One region of the Paramicrobacterium humi genome, then DNA from elsewhere that is predicted to be linked to it. Evidence: predicted binding sites of a transcription regulator. Region 1 holds the regulator's gene; the other holds the start of a gene.
The links. The regulator HspR, encoded in region 1, represses chaperone genes until heat shock. The targets are predictions, from matches to a motif close to AAGTTGAGTCNNNNNGACTCAACTT.
Positions count from the first base shown of each region.

Region 2: the regulator HspR is predicted to act here: its motif matches at 6,425-6,449, upstream of BLV49_RS05925 (Hsp20/alpha crystallin family protein).

Region 1 is NZ_FNRY01000001.1:1,703,754-1,711,672, reverse strand. It holds gene BLV49_RS08575 (Gfo/Idh/MocA family protein) at 1-220, opposite strand, end outside; gene BLV49_RS08570 (dihydrofolate reductase) at 217-684, opposite strand; gene BLV49_RS08565 (thymidylate synthase) at 681-1,475, opposite strand; gene BLV49_RS08560 (class I SAM-dependent methyltransferase) at 1,580-2,698, opposite strand; gene BLV49_RS08555 (proline-rich domain-containing protein) at 2,703-3,410, opposite strand; gene BLV49_RS08550 (heat shock protein transcriptional repressor HspR) at 3,481-3,897, opposite strand; gene BLV49_RS08545 (DnaJ C-terminal domain-containing protein) at 3,899-4,876, opposite strand; gene BLV49_RS08540 (nucleotide exchange factor GrpE) at 4,882-5,535, opposite strand; gene dnaK (molecular chaperone DnaK) at 5,538-7,400, opposite strand; gene BLV49_RS08530 (hypothetical protein) at 7,676-7,919, shown strand, end outside.
Region 2 is NZ_FNRY01000001.1:1,175,689-1,183,607, forward strand. It holds gene BLV49_RS05895 (hypothetical protein) at 1-456, opposite strand, end outside; gene BLV49_RS05900 (FGGY-family carbohydrate kinase) at 453-1,982, opposite strand; gene BLV49_RS05905 (DeoR/GlpR family DNA-binding transcription regulator) at 2,069-2,842, shown strand; gene BLV49_RS05910 (glycoside hydrolase family 84 protein) at 2,879-5,143, shown strand; gene BLV49_RS05915 (NADPH-dependent F420 reductase) at 5,145-5,759, opposite strand; gene BLV49_RS05920 (MarR family winged helix-turn-helix transcriptional regulator) at 5,842-6,336, shown strand; gene BLV49_RS05925 (Hsp20/alpha crystallin family protein) at 6,465-6,908, shown strand; gene BLV49_RS05930 (J domain-containing protein) at 7,049-7,919, shown strand, end outside.

The sequences.
Region 1 (7,919 bases):
GCTCCAGGTGCAGCGGAGTGGGCGAAGTGATGTCCGCGATCGTGCAGGCCGCGAGCATCTCCTCGAGGCTCGTGCTCGCCTCGCAGCCGTGCGCCTCGGCGAAGCGGTGTGCTGTGCTCGGCGACCACACGAGCACGCGGGCGCCGAGGCTCCGCCACGCTGCGGCGTGCGTGGCCGCCATCGAGCCGGCGCCGATCAGCCCGATCACGGTGTCCGTCATGGTCGTACGCGTTCCAGGGTGGCCCAGCGGAATCCCTCGCGCACGTCGCTCCAGGTCTCCGTCCAATCGGCCGCCTCCCATTCGGGGAAGAACGTGTCACCGTCGGGCGACGCATCGATGAAGGTCAGCTCCATGCGATCGGCAAGCGGAAGCGACTGCGCGTAGATCTCGCCGCCGCCCACGATGCTCACGGCGCCGTCGCCGGCGAGCGCGAGGGCGGCCCCGAGCGAGAACGCCGTGTCGACTCCGTCGCGCTGCCAGGTCTCGTCGCGCGTCACGACGATCGTGCGGCGGCCGGGAAGCGGACGGCCGATCGAGTCGAAGGTTCGGCGTCCCATGATCATCGTCGTTCCCATGGTCACCGACTTGAAGTGCTTGAGGTCGTCGGGCAGGTGCCAGGGCATTCCGCCGTCGGTGCCAATCACCCTGTTCCGCCCCATCGCGGCCACGAGCGTGACGGTCATACCGCGATCGGAGCCTTGATGCTCGGCGCCGCGACGTAGTTCTCGAGCGTGAAGTCGCTGATCTCGAATTCGTCGATCTTCGTGCGCTCGGGGTTGATGTGCATGGTGGGCAGCGGGCCCGGCTCACGGGTGAGCTGCAGTTTCGCCTGCTCGAGGTGGTTGAGGTACAGGTGCGCGTCGCCGAGCGTGTGCACGAACTCCCCCGGCTTCAAGCCCGTCACCTGCGCGACCATCATCGTGAGCAGCGCGTACGAGGCGACATTGAACGGGACGCCGAGGAAGATGTCGGCGGAGCGCTGGTAGAGCTGGCACGAGAGGGCGCCGTTCGCGACGTAGAACTGGAACATCGTGTGGCACGGCGGCAGCGCCATGTCGTCGACCTCCGCGACGTTCCATGCGCTCACGATGTGCCGCCGCGAGTCGGGGTTCGTGCGGATCGACTCGATGACCTTCGCGATCTGGTCGATGTGCTGCCCGTTCGGCGTCGGCCACGACCGCCACTGGTGACCGTAGACCGGGCCGAGGTCGCCGTTCTCGTCGGCCCACTCGTCCCAGATCGTGACGCCGTTCTCGTGCAGCCACGCGATGTTCGTGTCGCCGCGCAAGAACCACAGGAGCTCGCCGATGATGCTGCGCAAGTGCAGCTTCTTCGTCGTGAGCACGGGGAATCCGGCCTGCAGGTCGAAGCGCATCTGGTGCCCGAAGACGCTGAGCGTTCCGGTGCCGGTTCGGTCGGATTTCTCGACACCCTCGTCGAGCACGCGCTGCATGAGGTCAAGGTATTGCCGCATGGCTCAAGCGTAGTCTGCTCGCTCCGTTCTGCAGCTTCGCCGTACACGCCGATTCCGGCGCGCGAGATGCGGCGTGTCGCGCAGATTTGCAGAAAATAGCCGCCTCAGCCGCAAACAGAGCGCGTGACCGTGAACTTCTCGTTGCGCCCCAGCTGCTCGGTGCGCCCTACGAGCTGCTCGAGCTGTGCGCGATAACGCAAGTGGGAGTTCCACACGGCGAGCAGCTCGCCACCCGTCTTCAGCACGCGCCCGGCCTCCGCGAACAGCTTGAGCGCGATTCCCGCGTGCACCGACGCGCCGATGTGAAACGGCGGGTTGAGCACGATCGCGTCCACGCTGGCATCCGCCTGCCGCGAGAGACCGTCATCGCGCACGACCTGCACGCGATCGGCGACCCCGTTCGCCGTGACGGTGAGCAGAGCGGATGCCACGGCCGCGGCCGACTGATCGCTCGCCGTCACGGCGAGGCGAGGCCGCAGCTGAGCGAGCCGCGTCGCGAGCACGCCCGTGCCGCAGCCGAGGTCGACGGCCCTCTCCGCATCCGGGGCGAGCCTATCGAGGAAGCCGAGCAGGAACCGCGTGCCGATGTCGATGCGACTTCCGGCGAAGGCGGCGCCATGCGCCCAGACGGTGAGTCCCTCGTGCGCGGAGGCCTTCGGCCACCGAGGCTCAATGCCGGCGAGCGGCTGGGACACCGTGAGCACGCGTGACTTCTGTCGCGCGAGTCCCGCGCTCACGCTGCCGAACGACCGGGCGAGCACGGCGTTCATCGCAGTCGTCATGTGTTTCACCCGGCCGCCGGCATACACCGTCACGTCCGGGGCGGCATGCTCGGCGATGAGCTGCGCGATCTCGTCGAGAGCGTCGAGCGAGCGCGGCAGCTGCAGCAGCACCGTGCGCGCGCCGGCCACCAGCCGCGGTTCAAGGCCGCAGGTGCGGATGCCATCCTCGAGGTCGAGGCGGCGAGCGTTCTCGCGGATGGCGAGCTCTCCCGACAGGGCGTCCTGATGCACGCGGATGCCGCTCGCGCCGTGAAGCGCGGCCGCGCCGAGCGACAGCGCACCGTACCGGTCGCCGATAGCGATGACGTCGCCGTGCGCGGCATCCTGAATCCGCTCGGCGGCCGTGTCGAGAATCAGCCGATCGCTCGCGTCGACGGCATAGAGGTTCGGCGCCTCGACGTCGGGAAAGCGGCGCAGCGCCTCGAAGGAGAAATCGGTCACCGTGTCAGCGTACGGCGCGAGCGCGCAGGGAGTGCGCCATCCACCACCAGCTGAATGCCCCGACCGCGACTGTCGCGATGACGGCGATGCCGAGCCACAGCGCACCATAGGCGGCGCCGCTCTCGCGCCAGCCGACTCCGTCTCCGCGCACGCCGAACATCCACGCGAACGCCGTCATCACGATCCACAGCACGCCGGAGATGACGAACGAAGCGACGATTCCCACCCCGAGTCCCGCCCACGTCGTGCCGGCGGGGCGGTTCACACCGCTCAAGCGAAGAATGAGGTAACTGACGAAGAAGCCCACGAGCCACAGGAGAGCTCCGATGAGGGCGGCCACGATGAGGAGCCAGATGCCGCCTGCCCACAGTCCCGCGAGCACGCGCTCGAAGCCACCCGTCGAGCCGCGATCGGCGCGCTCGATCTGCGCGGCGACGGCGCTGATGACCGAGCCGAGCACAAGGAGGCCGAGCGTGACGGAGAGAATCCAGAACCCGGCCGTGAGCAGCGGGTAGCCGATGCCGCCGGCCACGAGCGAAGCGGTGCGCTGCCGTCCGCTGAGCGGTGGCCGCGGCGGTCGCGGCGAGTAGGGGGCCGGCATCCCCTGCGGCGCGGATCCGGCGAACGGCGGGTAGCCGGGCCCACCGTACATGGGCCCGTAGGTCGGGTTCTGGTGATGTCCCGGTTCCGGCGGCTGTTGCATGTTCGTCATGTGAACACCCCTTTGATTCAAGGGTCGCAGATCAGTCGCGAAAGGTCACTCGGAAAAACCGGGCCGGCGGCTATTCCTCGCGCAGCGGTCGCCAGATGACGACTTCCGTGCGCTTCTGCGTGCGTGTTCCCCGGCGCAAGGGGATGACGTCGCCGTGCTCGCCGGCGGCGAAGACGCGCCGTCCCGAGCTCTTCAACACCTGGTCGGAGAGCGCGTTCTCGAGCTCGCGCACGCGCGAGGTGAGGTGAGCTACCTGATTCTCGAGCGTCAGCACGCGGGCGATGCCCTCAAGGCTCACGCCCTCAGCGCTCAGCCGCTGCACCTCGCGCAGCTGCTCGATGTCGCGCATCGAGTAGCGCCGCGACCGCCCGGCCGTGCGCGTGGGGCGCACGAGGCCGATGCGGTCGTACTGGCGCAGCGTCTGCGGGTGCATGCCCGCCAGCTCTGCCGCCATGGCGATGGCGAAAAGCGGTGAGTGCTCGTCCACGTCAGCTCCGCGCTCGCGAAAGGATCTCGTCGCGAGGGTTCTCGTGCGGCTCGAGCTCATGGAACGCCTTGAGGGCGTCCTCGGCCTCCGCGCTCAAGTGCGCGGGCACAGCCACTTGCACTTCGGCCAGTAGATCGCCGGTGCCCTTGCTCGAGTGCACGCCGCGGCCCTTGACACGCAGCACGCGCCCACTCGGGGTGCCTGCGGCGACCTTGAGCTTGACTGGCGGGCCGTCCAGCGTGGGCACCTCGATCGTGGCGCCGAGCGCGGCCTCCACGAACGTGACGGGAACGCGCACACGCAGGTTGAGCCCGTCGCGCTCGAAGACCGGGTGCTTGCGCACGTGCACGGTCAGCACGATATCGCCGGCCTCGCCGCCGTCGGGAGACGGCTGGCCCTTGCCGCGCAGCTTGATCTTCTGCCCGTCCGCGACACCCGCCGGGATCTTCACCTTGATCGGGCGTCCGTCCGCAGTCTGCAGGGTGATCGTGTCACCCTTGGTCGCGGTCGTGAAGTCAAGGGTCGTGGATGCCGTGACATCGCGCCCGCGCGTCGGACCGCCGAATCCGCGGAAGCCGCCCGAGGGCTGGCCGTAACGGCCGCCCCCGAACATGCCGCCGAGGATGTCGTCGAAGTCCGCCTGCTGGTAGCCGCCACGGCCTCCGCCGCCGAACATGCCGCCGAAGACGTCCTCGAAGCCGCCGCTGCCGCCGCCCGCGCCGGGTGCCGTGAACCGGGCCCCCGAGCCCATGGCGCGCACAGCGTCATACTCCTTGCGCTGTTCCGCATCGGAGAGCACGGAGTAGGCCTCCGAGATCTCCTTGAACTTCGCCTCGGCAGCGTCGTCGCCCGGGTGAGAGTCCGGGTGGTACTGCCTGGCGAGCTTGCGGTACGCCTTCTTGAGGTCAGCCTGGCTGATGTCCTTGCTGACGCCAAGGACCTTGTAGAAGTCCTTGTCGAACCAATCTTGACTTGCCATATGACCTACTTAGAGGGAACAGCGACGACCACCTTGGCCGCGCGCAGAAGGATGTCTCCCACGAAGTACCCGGTTTCCACGACCTCGAGAATGGTCTCGGTGTCGACGTCGGCGCTCGGCTGCTGGAAGATCGCCTCGTGGAGGTTGTGGTCGAAGGGCTCACCCTTCGCCCCGAACTTCGCAAGCCCGAGCCGCTCGACAGCCTGACGCAGCTTCGACGCGATCTGCGCGAACGCACTGTCGGCCTCGAGATCGCCGTGCTTCTCGGCACGGTCGAGGTCGTCGAGCACGGGCAGCAGTGCCGAGATGACGGTCCCGGTCGTGCGCTGCTTCTCAGCCTCGCGGTTCTCTTCGGTGCGGCGCCGGTAGTTGGCGTACTCGGCGTTCACGCGCTTCAGGTCGTGCAGCAGCTCGGCCTCGCGGTCGCTTCCCGCCTCGCCCTCGTCAGCCGTCTCCGGCTTCGCGGCGAGGATGTCGTCGACGGTGAGCTCGTCATCGGATGCTGCCGCGGCAGCGTCCTCCTGTGCCGAGGGGCCGGAGGCTTCCGCCTCCGACCCCGCAGTCTGCTCAGGCTGACGAACCTCGCCGGTCTCCGGGTCGATGCGACGCTTGTCGTTGACCTTCGGTGTCTCGTCCGGATTCTGGTTCTTGTCAGTCATACTTACTTCTTTTCGTCCTCGTCGTCGACGACCTCTGCGTCCACCACATCCTCGTCGGATGCGCCGTCGTTCGGGGTCGTCTGCTCGCCAGCGGCCTCACCCTGCGCGTCGGCCGACTGCGCCTGAGCGTAGATGGCCTCGCCGAGCTTGACCTGGCTTTCGTTGAGCTTATCGAAGGCCGTCTTCACGGCATCCTCGTCTTCGCCCGCGAGAGCCGACTTCAGGGAGTCGACGTCGCCCTGAACCTCGGACTTGACGTCCTCGGGGAGCTTGTCCTCGTTCTCCTTGATGAGCTTCTCGATCGAGTAGGCGAGCTGCTCCGCGTTGTTGCGCGTCTCGGCCTGCTCACGGCGCTTCTTGTCCTCGGCCGCGTTCTCCTCGGCCTCGCGCACCATGCGGTCGATGTCGTCCTTCGAGAGCGACGAGCCACCGGTGATGGTCATCGACTGCTCCTTGCCGGTGCCCTTGTCCTTCGCGGACACGTGCACGATGCCGTTCGCGTCGATGTCGAAGGTGACCTCGATCTGCGGGATGCCGCGCGGAGCCGGAGCGATACCGGTCAGCTCGAACGTCCCGAGGTTCTTGTTGTCGCGCGTGAACTCGCGCTCGCCCTGGAACACCTGGATCGCGACCGACGGCTGGTTGTCGTCGGCGGTCGTGAAGGTCTCGCTGCGCTTGGTCGGGATGGCCGTGTTGCGCTCGATGAGCTTGGTCATCATGCCGCCCTTCGTCTCGATTCCGAGACTCAGCGGGGTGACGTCGATGAGCAGGACGTCCTTGCGCTCGCCCTTCAGCACACCGGCCTGCAGAGCGGCGCCGACGGCGACGACCTCATCAGGGTTGACGCCCTTGTTCGCGTCCTTGCCGGTCTCCTTCTTCACGAGCTCGGAAACGGCGGGCATACGGGTCGAGCCACCGACGAGCACGACGTGGGCGATGTCGGACACCTTGATGCCGGCTTCTCGAATGACGTCGTTGAACGGCTTCTTCGTGCGCTCGAGCAGGTCGCTCGTCATGTTCTCGAACTGGGCGCGCGTGAGCGTCTCGTCGAGGTTGGCAGGGCCGTTCTCGGTGAGCGACAGGTACGGCAGCTGGATGCTGGTGCTCGTCGAGCTCGACAGCTCCTTCTTCGCCTGCTCAGCAGCCTCCTTGAGGCGCTGCTTCGCGATCTTGTCGTTCGAGACGTCGACTCCCGTCGACTCCTTGAACCGCGTGATCAGCCAGTCGACGACGCGCTGGTCCCAGTCGTCACCGCCGAGGCGGTTGTCGCCGGCCGTGGCGCGAACCTGGATCGTCGAGAAGTCCTCGTCCTTGCCGACTTCAAGCAGCGAGACGTCGAACGTTCCGCCACCGAGGTCGAACACGAGGATGAGCTCGTCTTCCTTGCCCTTGTCGAGGCCGTACGCGAGAGCGGCAGCGGTGGGCTCGTTGATGATGCGGAGCACGTTGAGGCCCGCGATCTCGCCGGCTTCCTTCGTCGCCTGACGCTCGGCGTCGTTGAAGTAGGCGGGAACCGTGATGACGGCGTCCGTGACCGTGTCGCCCAGGTACTGCTCGGCGTCGCGCTTCAGCTTCTGCAGAATGCGCGCCGAGATCTCCTGCGGCGTGTACTTCTTCTCGTCGACGGCGAACGTCCAGTCGGTGCCCATGTGGCGCTTGACGGACGAGATCGTGCGGTCGACGTTGGTGACGGCCTGGCGCTTCGCGGTCTCACCGACGAGCACCTCGTTGTCCTTGGTGAACGCGACCACCGACGGGGTGGTGCGCATGCCCTCGGCGTTCGCGATGACGGTGGGGTCTCCACCCTCGAGAACGCTCACCACCGAGTTGGTGGTTCCGAGGTCAATTCCTACTGCACGTGACATATGTGTTTTCTCCTTCTGACCTTCCGGTCATTTGGCTCGGCTCTTCTGGCCCGCGACCAAAGTTTGAGAGGCACTCGCACTTGAGTGCCAACGGCTCAAGTTTACTCAGCGTCAGAACGCTGTCAATTTCTTTCAGCAAATCTTGAGTACATATGACTCAACTTTGAGAGGCCTGGGGTTATTCCCGCTTCGCCGCTCCCCCGCCGAGATCCCTGTACCCCAAATGACTGTGGATAACTCCTGCGAACCCAGCCGGTTTTCCCTACGCTTGCCCCATGTCCCTGACGCTGATTCGACGGATGCTGGTCGCCGGCGTCCTCGCCAGCGCCACGCTCGCCGCGACCGCGTGCGCGCCCGACGAGCCGAAGCCCACTTCGACTCCGACGAGCACGGCGATTTTCGCGAGCGAGGACGATGCACTGCAGGCGGCGATCGACGTCTACCAGAAGTTCAATGCGGCATACGATGCAATCTCCGCGTCCGGTGTCGCTGATTACTCGAGCGTCAAAGGCTATGTCA
Region 2 (7,919 bases), 530 kb from region 1:
CGCCGTGTTGATGAACGAGCGGGCGAGCTCGATGCGGCGCGCCCGGTGCTCGTCACGGCGCCAGATGATGAGCAGCTTGATCGCCGCGACGCCCGCGAGGTCGAAATCGGGCGCGCACACGACCTCGTCGAGCGCCGTCTCCTCGACGGGACCGCCGTCGTCCTGCGTGAGCGCGTCGGCGGCGAGAATGAGCCCCGTGGACGCGGGCAGCAGGCCGGCGTCGCGCACCTCGGGGTAGCCGTAGTGCCGGTCGATGAGGAATCCGGACGCGAGCGGCCCGAGCACTTCGGCGACGTCGAGCTTGAACGCGCGCAGCACGTCGTCCGCCGGCCGTCCGGCGCCCGCGGCGTCGAACATCGTGCGCAGGCTCTCGCGCTGGTCCATGGCGACCATCGCGAGAGCTCCGCTTTCGCGGGCGATGGGGCGCAGATCCCTGCGGCGGTCGTTTCGCGTCATACGCGCCTCTCCTCTGTCGGGGTCGGGGCCGCGAGTGCGGCTCGGCGGAAGGTGTCGTAGGCGGCCTGCGCCTCGCTCTCGGCGGGTGGGGTGATGACGGATGCCGCCGGCAGGCGCACGTCGTCGGCGCACACGCCCGCCCGCACGGCCGCGAGCAGCGCGGCCGAGCACGCGACAGGTTGAGCGACGTGCGCAACGCGCAGCGGCCGGCCGAGGACGGCGGACTTCAACGCAAGCCACTCCGCGTTCCCCGCGGGAGCGCCGCCGATGACGGCGAGCGGTTCGACGCTCGGGGCGAGCGGGTCCGCCGCGGCGTTCTGCTGCGTCTCGGCCATCCAGCGCAGCTGCAGGCACAGGCCGAGGAGCGTCGCGCGGCGGAGCTCGTCGTCCGAGCGCGTCGCGGGGTCGACGGGGCGCCCGGCGATGTCGATGAGCTCGTCGCGGGCGGTCCGGTCGGGGTGCGGAGTCTGCCGGCCGGAGGGGTAGGGCAGCCGGATGAGTTCGCCGAGCCTCGTGGTCCCATCGACGGGGCCGGGGGAGTGCGCCCATCCCGCGAGGAGCGAGCCGCCGCTCGCGCCGGCGAGAAGCGACTCGTGCGCGCCAGGGACGGTGCGCGTGAGGCTCATGCCCGTCGCGGAAACGGCGGCGCGGTCGGCGGGTGCACCGAGCACGCGGACGAGCGCTTCCGTCGTTCCCATCGAGTCGGCGTCGTCGCCGGGGCCTCGCGCGCCGGCTCCCCAGGCTCCGACGGCGTGGTCGTGGCCGGCGACGTAGACGGGCGTGCCCTCGCGCAGCCCGGTCGAGTGGGCCGCGGCCGCCGACACGGCGCCGACGGCTTCTCCCGGAGCGACGACGTCGGGCAGCTTGTCGGGCGTGAGGCCGACGAGCGCGAGCAGTCGTGCGTCGAAGCCGCGCGGCATCCGCTCGCCCCGTGCGGGAAGCAGGTACGCGCCCGTGCGCCCCGCGAGCGTGTGGTCGGTGGCACAGTGGCCGGCGAGGGTGTGGGCGATCAGGTCGGCGACGCCGGACCAGCGGGCGAGGCGCCGCCACAGACCCGGGTCGTCGGCGCCGAGCGCGTGCCACATCGCGAGCGGCACCTTAGGCAGCGCCGGCACTCCCGTCGCGCAGAAGAAGCGCTCGGGGTCGATGCGTTCGAAGACGGTGGCGTCGGCGGACGCGTTCCAGCGCACGAGCGGGGTCAGGGGCGTGCCCGCCGCATCGAGCGGCACGCCGGTCTCTGCCATCGACGCAATGCCGACGACGAGCGGATGCCGGGGGGCCACGGCCGTGAGCTCGCGGAGCGCCTGCGTCACCGAGTCGCGCAGCTCGTCCGCGGTGTCGGGAGTGGAGAACTGCCGCACGGCGAGCTCACGGAGCTCCGACCGGGGTCCGCCGCAGGAGACCAGCACCGCCTTCGTATTTGTGCTGCCGATGTCGATGCCGACCGCGACGGCAGCGTCCGGGAGCGCCGCATCGTCCGGCGCGGCTGTCGCCGGCGAAGCGCCTTCGGATGCCGTCCTCGCCATAACCCCATTTTGTCCGTTTCTGCACAAAGAGGTCAAGATTTGTCGCACTATTGACAAACGCTTCGCGCAGAACGTTGGATGGATGCGTGCGATACACCGAAGCTCCCGCGCGACGTGCGGAGATCCTGCGCCGCCTGGAGGAGACCGGCTATGTCTCCTCCGGCCAGCTCGCGGCGGAGTTCGGCGTCTCCGAGATGACGATTCGCCGCGACGTGCGCCAGCTGCAGCTCGAGGGACGCGCGCGCCGCGTCACCGGGGGAGCGACGCTCGTCGGCAGCATCCCGTTCGATGAGCGCACCAGGTCGGGCGCAAGGGAGAAGCGGGAGATCGCCGCCGCCTGCGCCGCGCTTCTGCCGCCCTCGGGGACGGTCGCGCTCGATGCCGGAACGACGGTGGCGCCGCTCGCGGACCTCGTCGGGCCGGGCTCTACCGTCGTGAGCCACTCGGCGCCCGTGATCAGCGCGTGCACGGCGCGCGACGACATCGAGCTCATCGGCGTCGGCGGCGTGTATCAGCGCGACACGCGCTCATTCGCGGGACCGGGAGCGGCCAGTGCGTTCGAGTCGCTCTCGGTGGACGTCGCCGTGCTCTCCGTCACCGCTGTCGACGCGGCCGGGCTCATGTGCGCGAACATGCTCGACGCCGAGGTGAAGAAGCGCATGGCCGGCAGCGCCGAGACGGTCATCGTGCTCGCCGACCACACGAAGCTCGCTCGCCGGGCCTCCATCCGCATCGGCCCGCTCGCGCTCGCCGATGTTCTCGTCACCGACGCCGGCGCGTCGCCCGAACTGCTGTCGGCGGTGCGGGACACGGGCGTCCGCGTCGTCATCGCGGATGACGAGGAATCCGTCGTCGTCTGACGCCGGACAGCATCCGACCGCTCGTGGAGAACACCGATGCTCGATGATCTTCTGCCCACACCGCACGTCGTTCACGGCGACGAGTCCGGTGCCCGCGTGCCCGCCGACCGGATCACGCTCGTCGTCGGCCACGCACCGGGGAGCGAAGCGTGGCGGCTCCTCGCCGACGAGCACCCCGAGGCGCTCCCGCCTGAGGGCTACATCCTGCGCGTCAGCGGGGACGAGAGCGGCGGGAGGGCCGTGATCGCGGCGGCCGACGAGGGCGGTCTCTTCCGCGGACGCGGGACGCTCGCCCAGGTGCGGGCCGAGCCGGCCGGCGTGCCCGCGCTCACGATCCGGGACGCGCCGACGCTCAGCCGGCGCGGCGTCGTGGAAGGGTTCTACGGACCGCCCTGGTCGCACGCCGACCGCGTCGAGTTCCTGCGCTTCGCCGGCCGCGTCGGCTTCAACGAGTACGTCTACGCCCCCAAGGACGACACCTACCATCGCGAGAACTGGCGGGAGCCATACCCGGCCGCCCTGCTCGGCGAGATCGCGGAGCTCGTCGCCGAGGCCGAGCGCAACCGCGTGCGCTTCGTCTACGCGATATCCCCGGCGCTCTCGATGCGCTTCGCCGAGCGCGGCGAGCACGAGGCGCTCGCGGCGAAGGCCCAGCAGCTGTGGAGCGCGGGCGTGCGCCGGTTCGCCGTGCTCTTCGACGATGTGCCGGGCGAGCTCACGCACGCCGCGGACCGGGAGCGCTTCGGGGCGGATGCGCGGGCGACCGGGCGAGCGCACGGCTTCGCGGCAGCCGTCTTCGAGGAGGAGTTCCTCCGCGCGCATCATGTCCCCGACCCTCTGCTCATCTGCCCCACCGACTACGCGGGCTGCGCGCCATCGCCATACCGGGAGGGCCTGCGGGAGACGCTGCCCGAGGACGCCCTCGTGCTGTGGACGGGCTCCGACATCGTCGTGGGCGAGGTCACGCGACGCGACATCGACGAGGCCGCGGCGAGCTACGGTCGGCGGCTCGTGCTGTGGGACAACTTCCCCGTCAACGACTTCGACCGCAGCCGCCTGTTTCTCGGCCCGCTTCTCGGGCGCACGACGGACCTCGCGGGCTCCGCGCTCGTCGGCGTGGCCTCGAACCCCATGGTCGAGGCGGCTCCGTCGCACCTCGCGCTCGCCACCGTCGCCGACTGGGCCTGGAACCCCGAGACGTACGTGCCCGCCGACTCCGCCCGCCGGGCGCTCGGGGCCGTGGCCGGCCGGCACGCCGCAGCCGTCGAGGCTCTCGTCGCCGTGAGCAGCTCCTGGCCGCCGTCCGCGCCGCAGAGCGCGCATATCGGCGCGCTCGCCCCCGCGGCGCTCGGCGGCGACGCGGACGCCCTCGCCGGGCTCGAAGCCGCCCTCACCCTGCTCGCTCGGGCGGGAGAAGACGAACAGGCCCCGCCGTCGCCGCTCACGAACGCGCTGCGGCCGTGGCTTGCGGCGGCTCGGGATGCCGCTGACGCGGGCGCTCGCGCCTGCGCGCTGCTGCGGCACATGGGGGAGGAGCACGAACAGGCGCTCGTGGCCGAGCGGGAAGCGCTCGCGCGCGCCCAGGAGCGGGCGGACGCGCACTATCAGAACGTTCTGCGCTCGGTGCTGCCCGATTTCGTGCGCGAAGTTCTCGTGCGCGCGGGAATGGCCGGCATGAGCGTGCCCGCTCACCGCCACGTCGCCGTCCTCGTGGGCGGCAACCCCGTCCCCGGCGACCGGGACCTGTCGGAGCGGCTGACCGCACGCGGCTTCGACGTCGATCTCGTCGCGCCGGGCGGCGCCGTGCGCGAGGACACCGACCTCATCATCGTGTCGCCGAACGCGGGAGCAGCCGACGCACGAGCGGTGACGGACGCCGCCGTTCCCCTGCTTGCATGGGGGCGCTTCGACACGCTCGGCCTCTCGAGCCGGTCAGGCGAGGTCCTCGGCCAGGAGGACATCGCGGTCATCGACGACGCCCACCCGCTCGCCGCGGGCGCGAGCGGGACGGTTCGCGTCTACCGCGGCCCCGGTATGGTCAGCTGGGGGCGCGTCGGCCCGCACGCCGAGATCGTCGCGACGACCTCGACGAACGGGTTGCCCGTGATCGCGCGATACCCCGCGGGCAGCACCCTCGCCTCCGGCCGGCGCGCGCCCGCCGACCGCGTGCTATTCTTCCTCGGCACCGATGGCCTCGCCCCGTGGCTCATCGCGCCGGAGGGGCACGAGCTCTTCACGGCCGCCGTCAACCTGCTGTGTGGCGAGCTCGCGATCACCGGAGCTCGCCACACCGAGGCCTGAGTCACTTCGCGAGCGCGAACCCCGACGTCCACGAGGTCTTCTCGCCCGCGGCGAGCAGAATCTGCAGGAAGCCGAGCGCCTCGAGCTCCCGAGCGCGCTTGAGCGATCCGGCATCGAGCGCGCGCAGGCCGGACGAGGCAATGAGGTCCGTCAGCGCTGACTTCGCGTCCGCATCGTCTCCCGCGACGAGAACCGTCGTCGGGGTTCCGGCGACGTCGCCCGTGGCGAGAGTCGCGGCGAAGTTCGTGTTGAACGCCTTGAGCACCGAGGCGCTCGGCAGCTTCGCGGCGATCTCCGCGGCGGCGGAGGCATCGGCGGGAACGTCGAGTCCGTCGAACGTCTCGCCGTTGACGGGGTTCGTCATGTCGACGACGATCTTGCCAGCGAGAGCGTCCGCGTAGGCGGTGAAGATCTCGCCGAGCGCCGGATACGGCACGGCGAGGATGACGATCGAGCCGGTGATCGCGTCGCCGATCGTGCCGGCGGCCGTGCCGCCCGCCGCGTTCGCCTTTGCGGCATCCCGAGCGAGAACCTGCACGCTGTTTCCTGCCGACGAGAAGCGCCCGGCGAGCGCCGAGCCCATGTTTCCCGCACCGATAATCGTGATGTCCGTCATGTCCACTCCTTCGATTGGTTGTCTCTACAAGGAAACTACGCCACTTTGGTTGTTGCGTCAACTAATTTGGTAGAATGGCGTCATGACCGAACCACGATGGCTCACCGCGGAACAGCTCGAGGCGTGGAAGCGTCTCGTCGCCGTCGTCGAGCTGCTTCCCGGCATCCTCGACTCGCAACTGCAGCGCGACGCCGATCTCACGCACTTCGAGTACTACACGCTTGCCATGCTCTCCGAGAGCGAGGGCCGCACACTGCGCATGACGGCGCTCGCCGCTCAGACGAACGCGACGCTCCCGCGGCTCTCGCACGTCGTCTCGCGGCTGGAGAAGCGAGGGCTGATCGAGCGGATGCCGTGCCCGGAAGACCGGCGGGCCACCAACGTGCGCCTCACGGAGGCCGGTTGGGAGAAGCTTGTCGAGACCGCTCCCGGTCACGTCGCGACGGTGCAGGATGCCGTCATCGGCGCCCTCGACGAGCGCGACGTCAGTGACCTTGCGCGCATCGCCGAGCGAGTGCTCTCGCGAATCGACCCCGATAGCGTCTTCGGCATCACGGGCCATCGAGGGCCGCGCTGAGATCAGTGACGGAGGGTTTCCCTTCGTGGGTTCGCTCACGGCGATCGCCATTCCTAGCACTCGAAGGGCGCGAGTGCTAATCTAGACGTACTTGAGTACGACACACTCACGTTCAGGAGGAAACCTAAATGGCAACATCGTTTGATCCGTTCCGGGAATTCGACCGCATGGCGGGAAGCGTGCTCGACGCGATGCAGGGCCCGCGCAAGATGCCGATGGATCTCTATCGGGATGGCGACACATACGTGCTCAGCGCGGACCTTCCCGGCATCGATCCCGGTTCTGTCGATATTGACGTCGATGGTCAGCTGCTCACAATCCGTGCAGAGCGGACCCTGCCGAAGGGTGAGGGCGTGAAGTGGATAACCCGCGAACGCCAGGCTGCGTCGTACCTGCGACAGCTGAGCCTCGGTCAGGGCATCGACACGGAGAAAATAAGCGCGAGCTACGACAACGGCGTGCTGAGCGTGACGATACCGGTGAGTGAGCGGGCCAAGCCGCGCAAGATCGCCGTCACGACCGCGAACGATTCCGCTCCTGCGGCCATCGAGGACGCAACCGCGCAGTCCTGATCCTCACGGGAACAGTAGTCGAGGCCCGTCAGCGATGCGCTGGCGGGCCTCGCCGTTTGCGTGCCAGCCCGATCGGCATCCATTTCTCCATCAGCTTGTCGCGGTAGTGTTCTTGGTCGTCCCCGACCCGAAGGACCGGCATGTCTGACAGCCCCCTCGCGCAGAGCCCCTACGAGGTTCTCGGGGTCGACCCTGCCGCGAGCGACGAGGAGCTGCGCAAGGCGTACCGGCGGCTCGCCCGCGAGACGCACCCCGATCTCGGCGGCAGCGCCGCGCGCTTCAACGCCGTGCAGCTCGCCTGGGAGCGCATCGGCACTCCCGACGCGCGCGCGGCATTCGATCGATCGGTGTACCGGCCGGCGACCGCGAGCGACGAGCACGTGTGGGCGACAAGCGGTGCGAGCCATGAAACGCGCCGCGACACGCGTCCCAAGGCGCGCTCGCACGGGCACCCCGGCGGCTGGTCGCGCGAACGCTACCTCACCCTCATGCGCGAGTGGGTCGGCCGCGGCGCCGAGCTCGACGACCCCTACGACGAGAGCCTCATCCGGCGGGCGCCGCGGGAGATCCGCCACGCCCTCGCCGACGCGCTCGCCGAAGAGGCGACGGCCGCCTCGCTGGGCGATCTCGGCATGGGCTACACACTCTGGCACGGCGTCGCGACCGCCGTCGGCGACGACGAGTGGAGCACCGACGCGAACGCTCCGCTCACAGATCCCGCGAAGATCGACCACGTGGTGCTCGGCCCGACCGGCCTGTACGCCGTGCAGTCCGAGGACTGGGGGGCGCCCGCGCGCGTGCGCCGCGGAGAGCTGATCAGCGAGGCACTCGGCGCGGGGGAGCGGCCCGTTCACGCCCTCGCCCTGCGCGCCCGAGCACTCGCTCGCCGCGCGAAGGTCAAGTTCACCGGACTCGTCATCGTGCTGCCCGACGACGACCTCGAGGCGCCCATCACCTCGCTCGGCCGCGTGCGGGGTAGCCACGCGTTCGCCGTGCAGCGCTCCGTCATCG